Regions from separate parts of the Streptomyces sp. NPDC000229 genome, predicted to be linked through region 3. Evidence: riboswitches for the same ligand, from Rfam matches in the RefSeq annotation. Region 3 holds a riboswitch; each other region holds the start of a gene.
The links. Region 3 has a riboswitch for cyclic di-AMP ahead of ABT360_RS02245 (C40 family peptidase). Riboswitches for the same ligand answer to the same signal wherever they lie in the genome.
Positions count from the first base shown of each region.

Region 1: another riboswitch for cyclic di-AMP. It lies ahead of ABT360_RS23755 (C40 family peptidase); the one in region 3 lies ahead of ABT360_RS02245 (C40 family peptidase).
Region 2: another riboswitch for cyclic di-AMP. It lies ahead of ABT360_RS08990 (transglycosylase family protein); the one in region 3 lies ahead of ABT360_RS02245 (C40 family peptidase).
Region 4: another riboswitch for cyclic di-AMP. It lies ahead of ABT360_RS07160 (M23 family metallopeptidase); the one in region 3 lies ahead of ABT360_RS02245 (C40 family peptidase).

Region 1 is NZ_JBEPEL010000054.1:7,856-11,959, reverse strand. Features, by position in the region: gene ABT360_RS23775 (helix-turn-helix domain-containing protein) at 1-476, opposite strand, end outside; gene ABT360_RS23770 (ATP-binding protein) at 706-1,137, shown strand; gene ABT360_RS23760 (DUF6328 family protein) at 1,570-2,106, opposite strand; gene ABT360_RS23755 (C40 family peptidase) at 2,159-2,635, opposite strand; cyclic di-AMP (ydaO/yuaA leader) riboswitch at 2,640-2,812, opposite strand; partial or broken gene ABT360_RS23750 (hypothetical protein) at 3,142-3,489, opposite strand; gene ABT360_RS23745 (ClpP family protease) at 3,493-4,101, opposite strand.
Region 2 is NZ_JBEPEL010000011.1:53,037-57,140, forward strand. Features, by position in the region: gene eno (phosphopyruvate hydratase) at 1-1,235, opposite strand, end outside; gene ABT360_RS08990 (transglycosylase family protein) at 1,519-2,211, opposite strand; cyclic di-AMP (ydaO/yuaA leader) riboswitch at 2,215-2,392, opposite strand; gene ABT360_RS08995 (transglycosylase family protein) at 2,653-3,585, opposite strand; gene ABT360_RS09000 (cytochrome P450 family protein) at 3,766-4,104, opposite strand, start outside.
Region 3 is NZ_JBEPEL010000002.1:148,827-152,930, forward strand. Features, by position in the region: gene ABT360_RS02240 (hypothetical protein) at 1-396, opposite strand, end outside; gene ABT360_RS02245 (C40 family peptidase) at 824-2,053, opposite strand; cyclic di-AMP (ydaO/yuaA leader) riboswitch at 2,052-2,220, opposite strand; gene pcrA (DNA helicase PcrA) at 2,442-4,104, shown strand, end outside.
Region 4 is NZ_JBEPEL010000008.1:52,331-56,434, reverse strand. Features, by position in the region: gene ABT360_RS07170 (M16 family metallopeptidase) at 1-422, shown strand, start outside; gene ABT360_RS07165 (M16 family metallopeptidase) at 419-1,813, shown strand; cyclic di-AMP (ydaO/yuaA leader) riboswitch at 2,018-2,181, shown strand; gene ABT360_RS07160 (M23 family metallopeptidase) at 2,195-2,983, shown strand; gene ABT360_RS07155 (GntR family transcriptional regulator) at 3,186-3,896, shown strand.

The DNA of each region.
Region 1 (4,104 bases), on a different contig from region 3:
ATCCGCACCCGCACCAGCGAGTCGACCGTCGCCGCGGGAACCCCGTCCAGCGCCGCACGCGTCACCGCCCGTGCGTACTCCTCGGTCTGCAACAGGCCCGGCACCACCGAGGTCTCCAGCGTGCGCGCCGTGCACGCCTGTGCCTCCAGGCTGATGAAGTCCTGGTACGGAGGCGGGAGCACGCCCCGGTACGCATGCCACCATCCCGCCCCGCCACCGTCCGCGGCCGCTCCCGCCAGTGCCTCCAGCAGGGCCCGCAACCGCGGGTCGTGAACGCCGTAGGCGTCGAGCAGCCGTGCGACGTCCGCCGCCGTCACCCCGCTCGCACCCGTCTCGATCCGGCTCACCTTCGACTGGTGCCAGCCCACCAGCCGTGCCGCCTCGCGGCTGGTGAGGCCGGCGGCCAGGCGCAGTCCGCGCAGCTCCTCACCGAGCTTGCGCCGACGCACCGCCGGGCCGTGCCGAGCGCCTCGCATGACCGCCTCCTCCCGCAGCCGGGCCAACCCCTCAGTCTGCCGCCCAAATCCGGTCTCGCGTCGCAGGGTTCACCGCTTCGAGCGACAGATATATGCATATCTTGGGGGATCGCCCCCAACAGGGGCGACATAAGTGGCAGTCTGGCGCGAAGCACAATCCGAGGCCGTCCTCACAAAACATCCGGTACGTGTCGGAGTCCGGCCCCGGTGGGAAAGGGACAGCGTCGCCATGGCAGACCATCAGGAAGCATCCGTCACTCTGCCGAGCGATCCCGCCTCGGTCTCCACCGCCCGGAGATATGTGGCGGACGTCCTCGCGGAATGGGGCCTCCCCACCGAGGCCGAAACGGCCGACACGGTACGGCTGATCGTCTCGGAACTCGCCACCAACGCCGTCCAGCACACCTTCGGCCAGTCGCCGACGTTCACCGTCGACGTACGGCTGGAGCGCGACGAGCGGCTGCGCATCGGAGTCACCGACAGTCACCCGCGCTGGCCGCAACGGCTGCCCGCCGCGGTCCAGCAGGACAACGGCCGCGGAATGGTCATCATCCGCTGGCTCACCGCGGAGTGCGGTGGCCGCCTCTCGGTCACCCCGACCCCGGAAGGCGGCAAGACCGTCTGGATCGCCCTCCCCTGGACGGTCCCGGTCCAGACTTGACCCTGCCCCGCCGCCGGCCAGGACGCGGCCGTCCGCCTGAGGGCGTCCGCCGGGGCCCGGCCTCTGCTCCCGGCCGCACCAGCCCCGCCGTGCACCCGCGCCCCGCCCTCCGGGACCTCACCCGCCGAGCCCGGTCTCGCGCCCGCACCTGAGGACCGCCGCCGCCGTCCGGGACCTGACGCCCAGGGCATGACCGCCCGCCCCCGCCGCCGGGCCCACCGCCCCGCCCTCGACGCCGGGACCGTCCGTTCCGCCGCCTGTGCCCGGCGCCCGGCCCGGAGATCGTCCGTTCCGCCCCCTGCTCCCGTCGAGTCCCAGCACGCCCGTGCGCGGTCGTCCTCGCCCTCGTGGGGTTCCCGGCCGTCGCGCTGGTGGTCGACCGGCTGGGGCGATGGCTGCGACGGCCGCGTACCGCCAGGGCCGTGCAGGGCGTCACCGGCGGCGGACTCGCCGCCCTGTGTGTGTCTCTGCTGGTCGCTCCGGTGGCCGGGCGCTGAGTCGACGCCGTACGAGGCGGGGGAGGAACCCCCACAGGCCCGCGCAGACCAGCAGGGTGAAGCCGCCCGCCGCCAGGCCCTCGGGGCGGCCGTGCACCACATCCACGACCAGCGACACGGAACAGGTCAGCGCCAGGGCGAGGACACCGAGCCCGATCTTCGCCAGCCGGGACGAGACGGCCACGATGCGGATCTTGGCGCCCTGCTGGAAGAGCGTGCGGTGCAGCGCGGCCGGGGCGGTGAGCAGGACCGTCGCCACGACCGAGAGCAGCAGCGTCACGACGTACATGCCCCGCTGGTAGGAGTCGAGCAAGCCGAAGCGGGGCATGAACGCCAGGGTCAGAAGGAAGGCGAACAGGATCTGCACGCCGGTCTGGGTGACGCGCAGTTCCTGGAGCAGCTCGGCGAAATTGCGGTCGGCGCGCTCCAGGGGCGTCTCGTTGCGCGCGGTGCGGGGGCTCTCGCCGGACATTTCCGACGAGTACCCCCGCACCACGGCTCATGCACGCGGGGTCACGGGAGGATCAGCGGACCCGTCCGTACCAGACCGACTTCGACCAGATCTTGTCCAGCTTCACCACCGACCCCGACTTCGGTGAGTGCCAGATCTTGTTGTTACCCGCGTAGATACCCACGTGGTAGACGTTGCTTCCCCGATGGAAGAAGACCAGGTCGCCCTTCTGCCGGCTGGAGGCGGAGATGTGGCGGGTCTTGTTGTACTGCTGCTGTGCCGTGCGCGGCAGTGTCTTGCCGGCCTTCTTGTACGAGTACAGCGTCAGGCCGGAGCAGTCGAACCGGGACGGGCCCGCCGCTCCGTACTTGTACGGTGCGCCCTTCTTGGACGCGGCGATGTTCAGCGCCTTCGTCGAGTACGCCGGGGCGGCCTGGGCATCCGACACGGCGCCGGGCGCCAGCATCGGGCCACCGACGGCGGCGAGGGTGAGTGCCGAGACGGCACCCGCCCGGGACAGCAGAGACGGGACATGAATCTGCGCGGTCATTGCGCAACCCTTCGTCAGCCGCCTGTGAAGGATGACCTGTCGGGTTCGGACTGGCGAAGTTGCCCGGCCGCTGACGCGGCTTCACCCCAAGGGCGACCGATGGGACGTACATCGTTCGGTCACCCGTACTGCTCGGGTCCTCCACTCCTGCCGATCCACTCCTGTCGACCAGTCATCCGGAACGGCGGCAGGACTCGGCGTCCGCCCGGACCGCCCCGCCGCGGCGGCGGGGGCTTGTCGTCGTGAGGGATCTTGACCCATGTCGAGGGGAAATTCCGAGTCGAAACGGCCGTTTGTGAGGCTCCTCACGACTGATCCGTTCGGGTGGACAGGGTGGATTTGGTGCCCGGCGGCGAGACATCGACGATCCCCGCACCAGCGGCGGAAGGTGATATTCCGCCAGATGTGTACACCTGCTGCGCAACTCGGGTCGTACGAAATTCGTCCGGTTGCGTACGCTGAACGAGGGACCGGTTCTCGTACTCCTGAGCCCATTCGGGGGAGAGCTACGTCGGCCCCACGCCTCGATTCTGAGGCACCGTCACGCGTCCCGCGCGCCGTTCGCCGTCAAGCACCCGCAATGCTCGCGCCAGCGTATGGGCATGCACGTCGCTCTCGCCGCGCTCGTGCATCGACGTCAGGGCGTCGCGCAGCGCCGTCGCACGTCCGACGAGGGCCTGTGCCGCGCGCAGGGCGCTGTAGGTGTGGGTGGCGCGCGCCGGGTTGATCCGCCCCAGGAGGTCGACGACCTCGAGTCAACTGTCGACGAACGCGCATTCGGCTCGGGTCAGGGCGGGGAGCGGCGGGGGCTCGGACGGCGGCCCGATCGGCTCGGGCGGCTCGGGTGACGGCATCGGTCACCGCCTGCGGTTGGCGACGACATGGTCGACCAGGCCGTACGCCACGGCGGCGGCCGCGTCGAAGACCGTGTCGCGCTCCAGGTCGGCGTCGATCCGGTCGCGGCTCTGGCCGGTGTGGCGGGCGAGCATGCCGGCGAGCTGGTCGCGCAGCCGCAGCAACTCCCGCGCGTGGATGTCCAGGTCCGACGGCTGCCCGCGCAAGGGCTCCTCCGTCGCGGGCTGCTGGACCAGCACGCGCGCACCCGGCAGGGCCATCCGCTTGCCGGGGGCTCCGGCGGCGAGCAGGACGGCGGCGGTGGACGCGGCCTGGCCGATGCAGGTCGTCTCCACGTCGCACCGGACGGCCTGCATCGTGTCGTAGATGGCCGACGCGGCGCTGAGGGGCCCGCCGGGGGAGTTGATGTAGAGCGAGATGTCCCGGTCGGGCGCGGCGTGTTCCAGGTACAGGAACTGCGCGATGACGTCGTTGGCGGCGGTCTCGTCGATCGGGGTTCCCAGGAAGACGATCCTCTCCTCCAGGAGCTTGGAGTACGGGTCGAGCGTGCGGCTCCCGGCGCTGGTGCGTTCGGTGAACTCGGGCAGGACGTAACGCGCGGTACGGATCATGAC
Region 2 (4,104 bases), on a different contig from region 3:
GCGTCGTCGAGGATCTCCTCGATGCGCAGCAGCTGGTTGTACTTGGCGACGCGCTCGGAGCGGGCCGGGGCGCCGGTCTTGATCTGGCCGCAGTTGGTGGCGACGGCCAGGTCGGCGATGGTGACGTCCTCGGTCTCACCGGAGCGGTGCGACATCATGCACTTGAAGCCGTTGCGCTGGGCCATCTCGACGGCGTCCAGGGTCTCGGTCAGCGAACCGATCTGGTTGACCTTGACCAGCAGGGCGTTGGCGGCGTTCTCCTCGATGCCGCGCGCCAGGCGCTCCGGGTTGGTGACGAACAGGTCGTCGCCGACGAGCTGGACCTTGGAACCCAGCTTCTCGGTGATGGTCTTCCAGCCGTCCCAGTCGTCCTCGAACAGCGGGTCCTCGATGGAGACCAGCGGGTACGCGTCGACGAGCTCGGCGTAGTAGTCCGTCATCTCGGCGGCCGAGCGGGACTTGCCCTCGAACTCGTAGGCGCCGTCCTTGTAGAACTCGGACGCGGCGACGTCGAGCGCCAGGGCGATGTCCTTGCCCGGAGCGTAACCGGCCTGCTTGATGGCCTCCAGGATGAGGTCGAGCGCGGCGCGGTTGGACTCCAGGTTCGGGGCGAAGCCGCCCTCGTCGCCCAGACCCGTGGAGAGACCCTTCTCCTTCAGGACCTTCTTCAGGGTGTGGTAGACCTCGGCGCCCCAGCGCAGGGCCTCGGAGAAGGACTCCGCGCCGATGGGCGCGATCATGAACTCCTGGATGTCCACGTTGGAGTCGGCGTGCGAGCCGCCGTTCAGGATGTTCATCATCGGAACGGGCAGCAGGTGCGCGTTCGGGCCGCCCAGGTAGCGGAACAGCGGCAGGTCGGACGCCTCGGAGGCGGCGTGGGCGACGGCGAGGGAGACGCCGAGGATGGCGTTGGCGCCGAGCGACGACTTGTCCGGGGTGGCGTCCAGGTCGAACATCGCCTGGTCGATCAGCCGCTGCTCGGTGGCGTCGTAGCCGACGAGCTCCGGGCCGATCTGCTCGATGACGGCGAGGACGGCCTTCTCGACACCCTTGCCGAGGTAACGGTCCTTGTCACCGTCGCGGAGCTCGAGGGCCTCGAACGCTCCGGTGGAGGCACCGGACGGAACGGCAGCACGGCCGGTGCTGCCGTCGTCGAGGCCGACCTCGACCTCGACCGTGGGGTTGCCTCGGGAGTCCAGGATTTCCCGGGCTACGACGACGTCGATGGACGGCACGAGCATCTCCTTCTGGGATGTGACGCAAGATGTGACGCATGGTGGTGCAGGGTCTCTTTGGCCTTGCGGCAAGAGCCTAACCGGCCCGGGGGCCGTGACCAGCCGACGCCCGCCTCCTGGGACGAAAAAGGGCTCACGCGTCGGCATTGCGGGCAAAACGCCGCGAAACTTACCGACTGGTAGCCAGGGTGTGCGGGGGGCCGCTCAGGAGGGCGGAACGGGAAACCCCGGTCCGGCGCGCACGGGGGAAGGGCGCGCCGGACCGGGGTGGTCCCGCAGGGGGTCAGCTCAGGTGGAGCTGCTGGCCCGGGTAGATCAGGTCGGCGTCGTCGACGATGTCCTCGTTCAGCTGGAAGAGCTTCTCCCAGCCGCCCGCGACCTTCTTCTCGGCGGCGATGGTGCTGAGCGTGTCGCCGGCCTTCACCTTGTACTCGCCGTCGCCCTTCTCGACCTTCTTGCCGGTCGGGGTGGTGACGGTCTTCTTGGACTCGGCCTTCGGCGCGGCCTCGGCCTTGGGCGCGGTGCGCTGCTCGCTGCGCGTGGTGGGCTGCTCGGCCTTGCGCTCCTGCTGAGGCTGGGCCTGCTCGGCGCCGCCGTCGTACGAGGCGTTGGACAGGCCGACGCCGCAGCTCGGCCAGGCACCCTTGCCCTGGCCGGCGAGGACCTTCTCGGCGATCTCTATCTGCTGGGACTTGGAGGCCTGGTCGGCGGTCGAGGCGTACGCGGTGCCGCCGTACGCGGCCCAGGTGGAGGCCGAGAACTGCAGGCCGCCGTAGTAGCCGTTGCCCGTGTTGATGGACCAGTTGCCGCCGGACTCGCACTGGGCGACCTTCTCCCACTCGGCGGCGGTGGCGGCCGAGGCGGTCGTGGCGCCCATCAGCGGGGCGGCGACGGCGACACCGGTGATACCGGCGAACGCGGCGAATCGGGCGGCCTTGGAGGGGCGACGGTGCTTGGCCTTGCCGGAAAACAGCATGGGACATCTCCTCACCGACGCCTACGAGGTGAGCTGTCGGGTTCGGGCGAGTGAGTGGCCCGGCCGCGCGGCACTCCCGGTGCGCGCGGCTTCACCCCAAGCCGGTTCCGTGCCATGTCTCCATGGCCGGGCCCGGCACTTACCTTGGGTCCCCCGCTCCTGCCTTCGGCGCATGACGCGACGACTGTTCCCGTCGACCGGCGGCAGGATTCGGCGTTCCGGTCGATGGGGCCCGCGATGGCGAGCGGTCACGACCGTAGACACAGACCACCCCGAAGTTCAAAGACGGACATCCGGGTCAATCAACCCTTATACACCTGCCCTTGACGGGCGTTTACGCAGGTGACGGGCGGATTGTGCGGTTCGGTCGGCCGCGGGGCGCCGGTTGGGGTGAAGAGATTCATGTCTCACTCCCCCGGAACCGGACATACAGGCTGATACCTACGGCTGATCCGTCGTCAGTTCAAGGCTCTGCCCAGGGAGGATGAGGTCGGGGTCGGTGCCGAGGGTGTCCCGGTTGGCCTCATAGAGGGCCGACCAGCCGCCGGAGACCTTGTGCTCGTCCGCGATGGTCCAGAGGCTGTCGCCGGGGCGGACCGTGTACGCGCCGGGCTCGACGCTTCCCGGGTCGCGTGAAGCGCCGTCACCCCGTGAGGCGTGGGCGTCCTTTTCGCGATCGGTGACCGAATTGCCGGTATCGGCGGGATCGGTGGGCTTGATGGCGCTTTCACCCTCGGGTGCGGCGGGGGTGACCGGCGCGGTGGGGTCGACCGGGGCCGTGGGGTCGGCCGGGGCCGTGGGGTCGGCCGGGGCGACCGGCTCCGTCACCGGCGTCTCCTCCTTGGCCGCCTCGCCGCGGTGCTTGCCGGTGCCGGGCGCGGGGCTCTGCGGCGCGCCGGGCGTCGCCGGGGCGGGCTCCGTGGGCAGGAGCGTCCCGACCGGGTCGGTCGCCCCGGACGGCTTCGCCGCCTCGGGCGCGCCCGGGTCCTCGAACGTCTCGGCCGGATCCGTCGCCTCGGGCGTGGCCGGGGCGGTGCCGGTGGGGTCGGCGTCGGGCGAGGCGGTGGCGCCCCCCAGGCCCGCGATGGGGGCGCAGGTCTCCCACGCCTTGACGCCCGTCGCGGCGTAGACCTTCTCGGCGACGGCTATCTGCTCGCCGCGGCTGGCGAGGTCGGGGCGAGCGGCGTGGGCGAGGCCTCCGTACGACTCCCAGGTCTCCTGCGACATCTGCAGGCCGCCGTAGAAGCCGTTGCCGAGATCCGCGCTCCACATGCCGCCGGACTCGCATTCGGCCACCCGGTCCCAGGTGGTGGCGTCCGCCGCGGACGCGGAACCCGCGCCGAGCAGCGGGAGCGCGATGGCGGATCCGGTCACCCCTGCCGCGACGACGATGGCGGGGGCTTGACGGGGTCGTCGGTGCCGGCCGTTCCCGGAGCGCATGCGGTGCTGCCTTTCGCGTGACTGCTGAGGTGACGGTGAACGTAGCGGCATTCGAACGTCAGTCACAAGTCGATGCAGCGGAGATCACGCGAAGATCACAGAAATGACGATCCGTCAGCTGACGTGTGTCACAAAGGGGGTGAACTCGACCGGGAGCGTACGCAGTCCACGCATAATGAGCCCGCCACGCCACCGCAAATCGGATGGATCCCCCGCAAGCCGGAGATCGGACAGGCGGGTCAGCAGCGTCGCGAGCGCGGTCTGCCCCTCCAGCCGGGCGAGCGGCGCGCCGAGGCAGTAGTGGATCCCGTGCCCGTACCCCAGGTGCTGGTTGTCGCGCCGCGCCAGGTCGAGCGTGTCCGGCTCGTCGAACCGTGCGGGGTCACGGTCGGCCGCGGCGAGCACGACGAGGACGGGGTCGCCGGCCGCGATCCGCTCGCCGCCCAGGGTGAG
Region 3 (4,104 bases):
GGCGCCGGTCAGCTCCTCGTCCGTGAACCGGTAGGTGTCCAGCCGGGCACCGAAGCCCAGGTCGGCGAGGTCCGGCGGCAGGCTGAAGGCCTCGTCCGTCTCCCGTACGCACGAGTCCAGGCGGTGCCAGTGCGGCGGCAGCACGCGCGCGTAGTCGGCTGCCTCGGGATACACGTACAGGTTCGTGTCCGCCTCGTGGATGAACTCCAGGTCCGGCAGGGGCGGCGCCCCCTGTTCGGTCACCCAGGCGCTGAAGCCGGCCCACAGCTCCCGGCGCGTACGGTCGTACTCGGCCCGGAAGGCCGCCCAGCCGGAGTCGTCGCCGGCCGGGTAACCGGAGAAGGCGTGCGGGACGTTCCGCAAGCCGACCTCCGAGCAGCTCGGTACCTGGATCAAGCCGGTCTGGTGCCGGGGCTCTTGATCTCCAGCGGATTGCAGGAGGTGACCGGAGGAGCTGGTCTCGGGTGCCCGTTACTGCGAGCCTCGGCTGAAGGCGGTACTCCGGAGCGGTGTCCCGTACGAAGTCCTTCCAGAACCGGCCCGCGTCCCCCTCCTCCCCCTGTGGGGGAGGAGCGAGACGGACGAGGTCCTCCTCCAACCCGAGCGCGCTGAGGCCCCCCCGCCAGGACGCCTCGGCGGCGAACATCACCCGGTGGCCACGGCGCCGCAGCACGTCCGCGATCCCGACGCGGTTGTTCGTCGGCCCGTACGCGGTCTCCGGTACGAACAGAACGGTCAGCCGGCGGTGATCGGTCATGGTTCCCCCGCGGTCATGGTTCCCCCGCGGTCATGGTTCCCCCGCGGTCATGTCGGTCAGGTCATGTCAGGCCGGACGCACGCAGCTGTGGATGGGCATGTAGTGGATGGACTCCTCGCGGACGACCTCACCGGGCCGGGGGGCGTGGATCATCCGTCCGTCGCCCCTGTAGACGCCCACGTGGCTGATGTCGTCGTGGAAGAACACCAGGTCGCCGGGGCGCAGGTCCTCCGTCGCGACCCTGGTCCCGGCCCACACCTGCTCCCAGGCCGTACGAGGGAGGTCGACCCCCGCCGCCCGCCACGCGGCCTGGGTGAGCCCGGAGCAGTCGTACGAGCTCGGGCCGGTCGCGCCCCACACGTACGGCTTGCCGATCTGGGCCTCGGCGAAGGCGAGGACCTCGCGGGCCTTGGCGGTGTAGCCGCTGTCGTCCTCCGGGTGCCCGTGCGGGTACGGGTGCGGCTGGGGCTGAGGCTGAGGCGTGGGCGGCGACTGCGCCTCGGGCGGGTGCGGCTGGTGCGGCTGGTGCTGTGGCTGCTCCTGGTGCAGCTCGTGGCGCGTGCGGGCCTCTGCCGCCTCGGCCCGCGCCCGCTCCTCGGCCGTCAGCCGAGCCAGCAGCACCCGTGCCTCTCCCAGCTTCCGCTGCACGGCCTGCTTGGTGGTGCGGAGGGAGGCCTGCGAGGCGGTGAGCGACTCCAGCTTCCGCATCGCCTCCGCCCGCTGCTCCGCGGCCTCGGCCTGCTCGGACCGGTGGTCGGTGAGCGTCTCGTGCCGGTGGTCGGTCAGCCGCGTCCCGTCCACGAGCGCCTGCGGGGCGTCCGGGAAGACCACCGACGCGGTCGGGGCCGGCCCGCCCGAGCGGTACTGGGTGGCCGCGTCGCCGCCGAGGGTGCGGCGGGACTCGTTCAGGACGTCCGTACGCGCGACGTCCGTACGCGCGACGTCCGTACGCCCGGCGTCCGTACGCCCGGCGTCCGTACGCCCGGCCGTGTCGTCGAGCATCCCGCCGGCCCGGCGCCGCTGCTGGTCCGTGGCCTCCTTGGCCTTCTTGTACTGCTGCGTCGCCGTGCCCGCCTGCCGGTAGAGGTCGTCGACCTTTCTCTGTACCTCCTCGACCGTCGGTCCCCGGTCGGGGTCGCCCGGCGCACCCGGCGCGGCGGTCGCGCTCTGTGACGACAGGAGCGTGACCGAGGCCAGGGCGGCGGCCGTCGTGACCCCGACGGCGGGGGAGTGGGCATGCAGGGTCTGCAAGGTGCGCGTTGTGCGCGGCTTGCGATGCGACGCCAAGGCCGGCATCTCCTTCCGTGGACCGCCTACCGGGTCAGCTGTCAGGTTCGGGCGGAACTGGAAGGTGCCCTACGGCCGTGCCCGAGCGGCTGCAGGCCGATTCACCTCGGTCGTACGTGGTGGGTCCCCGGTTCCGAACTGCCGTGGAGGCAGCACGAATTCGGCGTGGGCGATCCGATTGGCGTGGTTCGCCGAAGAGAGAACGGACCGCTTGGGCGAGCACGCTAGCCAACCTGTGGTGGTGCTGTGAAGGTTGATGTTCGATATGCCCGATACGTATTCGTGACCTTGGCGTGATGTCGTCGACTCGGTACGGAGCGTGACGAATCGGGCCTGTTCTCGGCGCATCCGCCGTTCGTCCACGGCTGTCAGTGGGGCGGCCTAGACTCGATAGGCGATGAGCAGCCTCTTTGACGACAGCTTCCTGGCGGACCTCCGGAACCACACCTCCGAGGAGCCCCCGCCGCCCGAGGACTCCGAGGGCCCCGGGCACGGCCCGGCCGCGGAGGAGGTCCCCCACGACCTCTTCGGGGACCGCTTCGACGTGCCCCCGGCCCGGGACGCCCACTACCGCGACGGCGCCCCGCGCCCCGTCGTGGACCCCGCCGCGCTGCTGGAGGGGCTGAACGACCAGCAGCGCGCCGCCGTCGTGCACACCGGCTCGCCGCTGCTCATCGTCGCCGGTGCCGGGTCGGGCAAGACCCGGGTGCTGACCCACCGCATCGCCCACCTGCTGGCGACCCGGCACGTCCACCCGGGCCAGATACTGGCGATCACCTTCACCAACAAGGCCGCCGGCGAGATGAAGGAGCGCGTCGAGCAGCTCGTCGGCCCGCGCGCCAACGCCATGTGGGTCATGACCTTCCACAGCGCGTGCGTCCGCATCCTGCGCCGCGAGTCGAAGAAGCTCGGCTTCACCTCGTCCTTCTCGATCTACGACGCCGCCGACTCCAAGCGGCTGATGGCGCTGGTCTGCCGCGATCTGGACCTCGACCCCAAGCGCTTCCCGCCGAAGTCGTTCAGCGCCAAGATCTCGAATCTGAAGAACGAGCTGATCGACGAGGAGACCTTCGCCGACCAGGCCGCCGACGGCTTCGAGAAGACGCTCGCCGAGGCGTACCGGATGTACCAGGCGCGGCTGCGCGAGGCCAACGCCCTGGACTTCGACGACATCATCATGACGACGGTCCACCTGCTCCAGGCGTTCCCGGACGTCGCCGAGCACTACCGCCGCCGCTTCCGCCACGTACTCGTCGACGAGTACCAGGACACCAACCACGCCCAGTACACGCTCGTACGCGAACTGGTGGGCACCGGTTACGAGGACCTGGACCCGGCCGAGCTGTGCGTCGTCGGTGACGCCGACCAGTCGATCTACGCCTTCCGGGGTGCGACCATCCGCAACATCCTCCAGTTCGAGGAGGACTACCCGGAGGCGACCACGATCCTGCTGGAGCAGAACTACCGCTCCACGCAGACCATCCTCTCCGCCGCCAACGCCGTCATCGAGCGCAACGAGAGCCGCCGTCCCAAGAACCTGTGGACCAACGCCGGCGAGGGCGCCCGGATCATCGGGTACGTCGCGGACACCGAGCACGACGAGGCCCAGTTCGTTGCCGACGAGATCGACCGGCTGACGGACGCGGGCGAGGCCAAGGCCGGCGACGTCGCCGTCTTCTACCGGACGAACGCCCAGTCCCGTGTCTTCGAGGAGATCTTCATCCGCGTCGGCCTGCCGTACAAGGTCGTCGGCGGAGTCCGCTTCTACGAGCGCAAGGAGGTCCGGGACGTCCTGGCGTACCTGCGCGTCCTGGCCAACCCCGAGGACAACGTCCCGCTGCGCCGCATCCTCAACGTTCCCAAGCGGGGCATCGGCGAGCGCGCCGAGGCGATGATCGACGCGCTGGCGCTGCGCGAGAAGATCACCTTCCCGCAGGCGCTGCGCCGCGTCGACGAGGCGTACGGCATGGCGGCCCGGTCGGCGAACGCCGTGAAGCGGTTCAACACGCTCATGGAGGAGCTCCGCACCATCGTGGACTCGGGTGCCGGCCCCGCGGTGG
Region 4 (4,104 bases), on a different contig from region 3:
CGGCCGGCTTCGGCCTGCTGCGCCTGGCCGGGGCGCCCTCGCTCGGATGGCTGGACGTCAAGACGTCCGGCGGCGTCGAGGTGCCCGACATCGAGGCCGCCGTCGACGACGAGCTGGCCCGGTTCGCCGCCGAGGGCCCCACCCCGGAGGAGATGGAGCGCGCCCAGGCCCAGCTTGAGCGCGAGTGGCTGGACCGGCTCGGCACGGTCGCCGGCCGCGCCGACGAACTGTGTCGGTACGCCGTCCTGTTCGGCGACCCGCAGCTCGCCCTGACCGCCGTCCAGCGCGTCCTGGACGTCACCGCCGAGGAGGTGCAGGCGGTCGCCAAGGCCCGCCTCCGCCCCGACAACCGGGCGGTGCTGGTCTACGAACCCGTCAGCACCGACCACAGCGACCAGGCAGAAGAGGGGGCCGACCAGTGAGCGACGCCGCTGTGTCCCTGACGTCCATGGAGTTCCACCCGCAGCCCCGCCCCGGGACCGCCAAGCCGTGGGCCTTCCCCGCCCCCGACCGCGGCACGCTCGGCAACGGCCTGACCGTGCTGCGCTGCCACCGTCCCGGCCAGCAGGTCGTGGCCGTCGAGATCTTCCTCGCCGCCCCGCTGGAGGCCGAGCCCGAGGGCCTCGACGGCGTCGCCACGATCATGGCGCGGGCCCTGTCCGAGGGCACCGACAAGCACTCGGCCGAGGAGTTCGCCGCCGAACTGGAGCGCTGCGGCGCCACCCTCGACGCACACGCCGACCACCCCGGCGTACGGGTCTCCCTCGAGGTCCCGGTCTCCCGGCTCGGCAAGGCCCTCGGGCTGGTCGCCGAAGCGCTGCGGGCCCCCGCCTTCGCCGACAGCGAGGTCGAGCGCCTCGTCCGCAACCGGCTCGACGAGATCCCGCACGAGATCGCCAACCCGGCCCGCCGTGCCGCCATGCAGCTGTCCAAGGAGCTGTTCCCGGCCACCTCCCGGATGTCGCGTCCCCGCCAGGGCTCGGAGGAGACCGTCGCCCGGATCGACGCCGCGGCCGTACGCGCCTTCTACGAGGCCCACATCCGCCCCGCCACCGCCACCGCGGTCGTCGTCGGCGACTTCACCGGTGTCGACCTCGACGCGGTGCTCGCGGACACCATCGGCGCCTGGACCGGCGACAGCGCCGAGCCCCGCCCCGTACCCCCCGTGACGGCCGACGACACCGGCCGCGTCGTCATCGTCGACCGCCCCGGCGCCGTACAGACGCAGCTGCTCATCGGACGGATCGGCCCCGACCGGCACGACCGCGTCTGGCCGGCCCAGGTGCTCGGCACCTACTGCCTGGGCGGCACCCTCACCTCCCGCCTGGACAAGGTCCTGCGCGAGGAGAAGGGCTACACCTACGGCGTACGGGCGTTCGGTCAGGTGCTGCGCTCCGGCCCGGAGGGCGGCGCGGCCATGCTCGCCATCAGCGGCTCGGTGGACACGCCCCACACGGGTCCGGCGCTCGACGACCTGTGGAAGGTGCTGCGCACCCTCGCCGCCGAGGGCCTGACCGACGCGGAGCGCGAGACGGCCGTCCAGAACCTGGTGGGTGTCGCCCCGCTCAAGTACGAGACGGCCGCCTCCGTCGCGGGCACCCTCGCCGACCAGGTCGAGCAGCACCTCCCGGACGACTTCCAGGCCCAGTTGTACGCCCGGCTCGCCGAGACGGGCACCGTGGAGGCCACCGCGGCGGTCGTCAGCGCCTTCCCGGTGGACCGTCTGGTGACGGTCCTCGTCGGCGACGCGGCTCAGATCAAGGAGCCCGTCGAGGCGCTCGGGATCGGCGAAGTGACGGTTGTCACCGGCTGATTGACACGGGCCTTCCCGCGAACCGGTTCAGGACCCCGGCATCACCCGATGCCGGGGTCCAGTCATATGTCCGATTTGTTGCGGAGGTTCGGTGTCTGCCCTGTGGCGTGCGCTACAAAAAACCGTGTCTGTTTGGTGATTGAAAGATCGGCCGCTTAGCGTCTGATGCGCTGCCCGACCGGTACCCGCCGCACCCGCGGCACCGGGCAGCGATCGCCGAGTCCCCATCAGGCGCGAGCCTGGGGAGCCGGGGACCCACGAAGTCCCTGGGGTGAATCGGACGCCTTCGCACCCGTGCGGAGGGGCCCGTAGGAGACCTTCCTGCTCCGAACCCGTCAGCTAACCCGGTAGGCGAGAAGGAAGGAAAGGACCAGCCACTTCATGGCGTTCACCCGTGCCACCGGGAAGCACCGTGCCCCGAGCCGCCTGAGCCGTAAGAGCGCACACGTCGCCGGAGTCGCGGCCCTCGCCACCACCGGCGTCATCGGAACCCTCGCTTCCCCGGCGCTGGCCGCCGCCCCGGACGCCGCCCCCGGCTCGTTCGAGGACACCGGCCTCAACCAGGCGGTCATCACCGACACGCTCGCCGAGCAGGTCGACGCCCAGGCCGAGGCCCAGGAGCTGGAGGCCCAGGAGGCCGCCGCCAAGGCCGCCGCCCAGGCGAAGGCCGAGGCGGAGGCGAAGCGCAAGGCCGAGGCCCGGGTGAAGGCCGCCCGCGATGCCAAGGAGCGCGCCGACCGCGAGGCCGAGCGCCAGCGGCTGAACGCCTTCCAGCTGCCGATCGCGGGCACCTACGTCAGCACCGGCTACCAGACCGGTGGCGCCATGTGGTCCTCCGGCAGCCACACCGGTATCGACTTCCACGCCGCCTCGGGCTCGCGTGTGGTCTCCGTGGGCGCGGGCACCGTCGTCGAGGCGGGCTGGGGCGGCGCGTACGGCAACAACGTGGTGATCAAGATGAACGACGGCACGTACACCCAGTACGGCCACCTGTCGTCGGTCAACGTCTCGGTCGGCCAGAGCGTGATGCCGGGCCAGCAGATAGGCCTCTCCGGCTCGACCGGCAACTCGTCCGGCCCGCACCTCCACTTCGAGGCCCGTACGAGCGCCGAGTACGGCTCGGACATCGACCCCATCGCGTACCTGCGCTCGCACGGCGTCAACGTCTGACCCCTTCCGCTGTTCGGTGAAGGCCCTGGTTCGGGATGCGAACCGGGGCCTTCGTCATCCCACGGCATCCGGCGGGGGCTTCTGGCCAAAAAGAACTCCATGGAATCCTGGTGGCTATCGGAAATTCCGGCCCTCTGCAATAGAGTCACTCGACAGGCGTCAATCGGCTGAGTTTCGCGCGGATCAAGTTGGGGGTTCTGGTATGCGCATTCCAGCGCACTCGGTATGCACGGCGATCCGCGACGACATCGTCACCGGCGTGTTCGAGCGCGGCAGCCGGCTCACCGAGGAGCAGCTGGCCCGCCGTTACGGCGTCTCCCGTGTTCCGGTCCGCGAGGCGCTGCGCACCCTGGAGTCGGAGGGCTTCGTCACCACCCGCCGCCATGTCGGCGCGTGCGTCGCCGAGCCCACCGAGCAGGAGGCGGCCGACCTGCTGGAGATGCGAACGCTGCTGGAGCCGCTGGGCGCCGCGCGCGCGGCCCAGCGCCGCACCGAGGCGCACCTGAAGGTGCTGCGCGGCCTGGTCAGGCTCGGCCAGGAACGGGCCCGTCGAGGCCAGGGGGAGGACCTCCGCTCGCTGGGCGCCTGGTTCCACGAGACGCTCGCCCAGGCGGCCGGCAGCGCGGCGCTGACGGCGCTGCTGACCCAGCTCCGGCACAAGATCGCCTGGATGTACGCCGTCGAACAGCCCGCCCGGCCGATGGAGGCGTGGGCCGAGTACGGCGCGATCGTGGACGCCGTGGCCCGCGGCGACGCCGAACGCGCCCGCGCCCTCACCGCCCTCCACGTCGAGCGCACCGTGACCGCGCACCGGCTGCGCCGCCCGGAGCGGCCGGGCCGGTCGGAGCGGTCGGGCGGCCGGGTTGTGAGGACTTCGCAACATCGCGTAAACACCGCGAGCGCCCGCAATTAACAGCGGCACCGTATACAAAGGCAGGGGAATTCTCGGCGGTAATTTCCCCTGCCCGAAAATGACGCGTGCCGTAAAAGAGGGACGCCTCACCCCGAAAATCGGGTGGGGCCCGGAATCGGAAAGTCTCCGCCGTGCTCGGCCGCGGAGAATGCCCGAGCTCCCGAAACGGCCCGACGGCGCCCGATGCCGGGCCGCGCCGTGCAAGGAC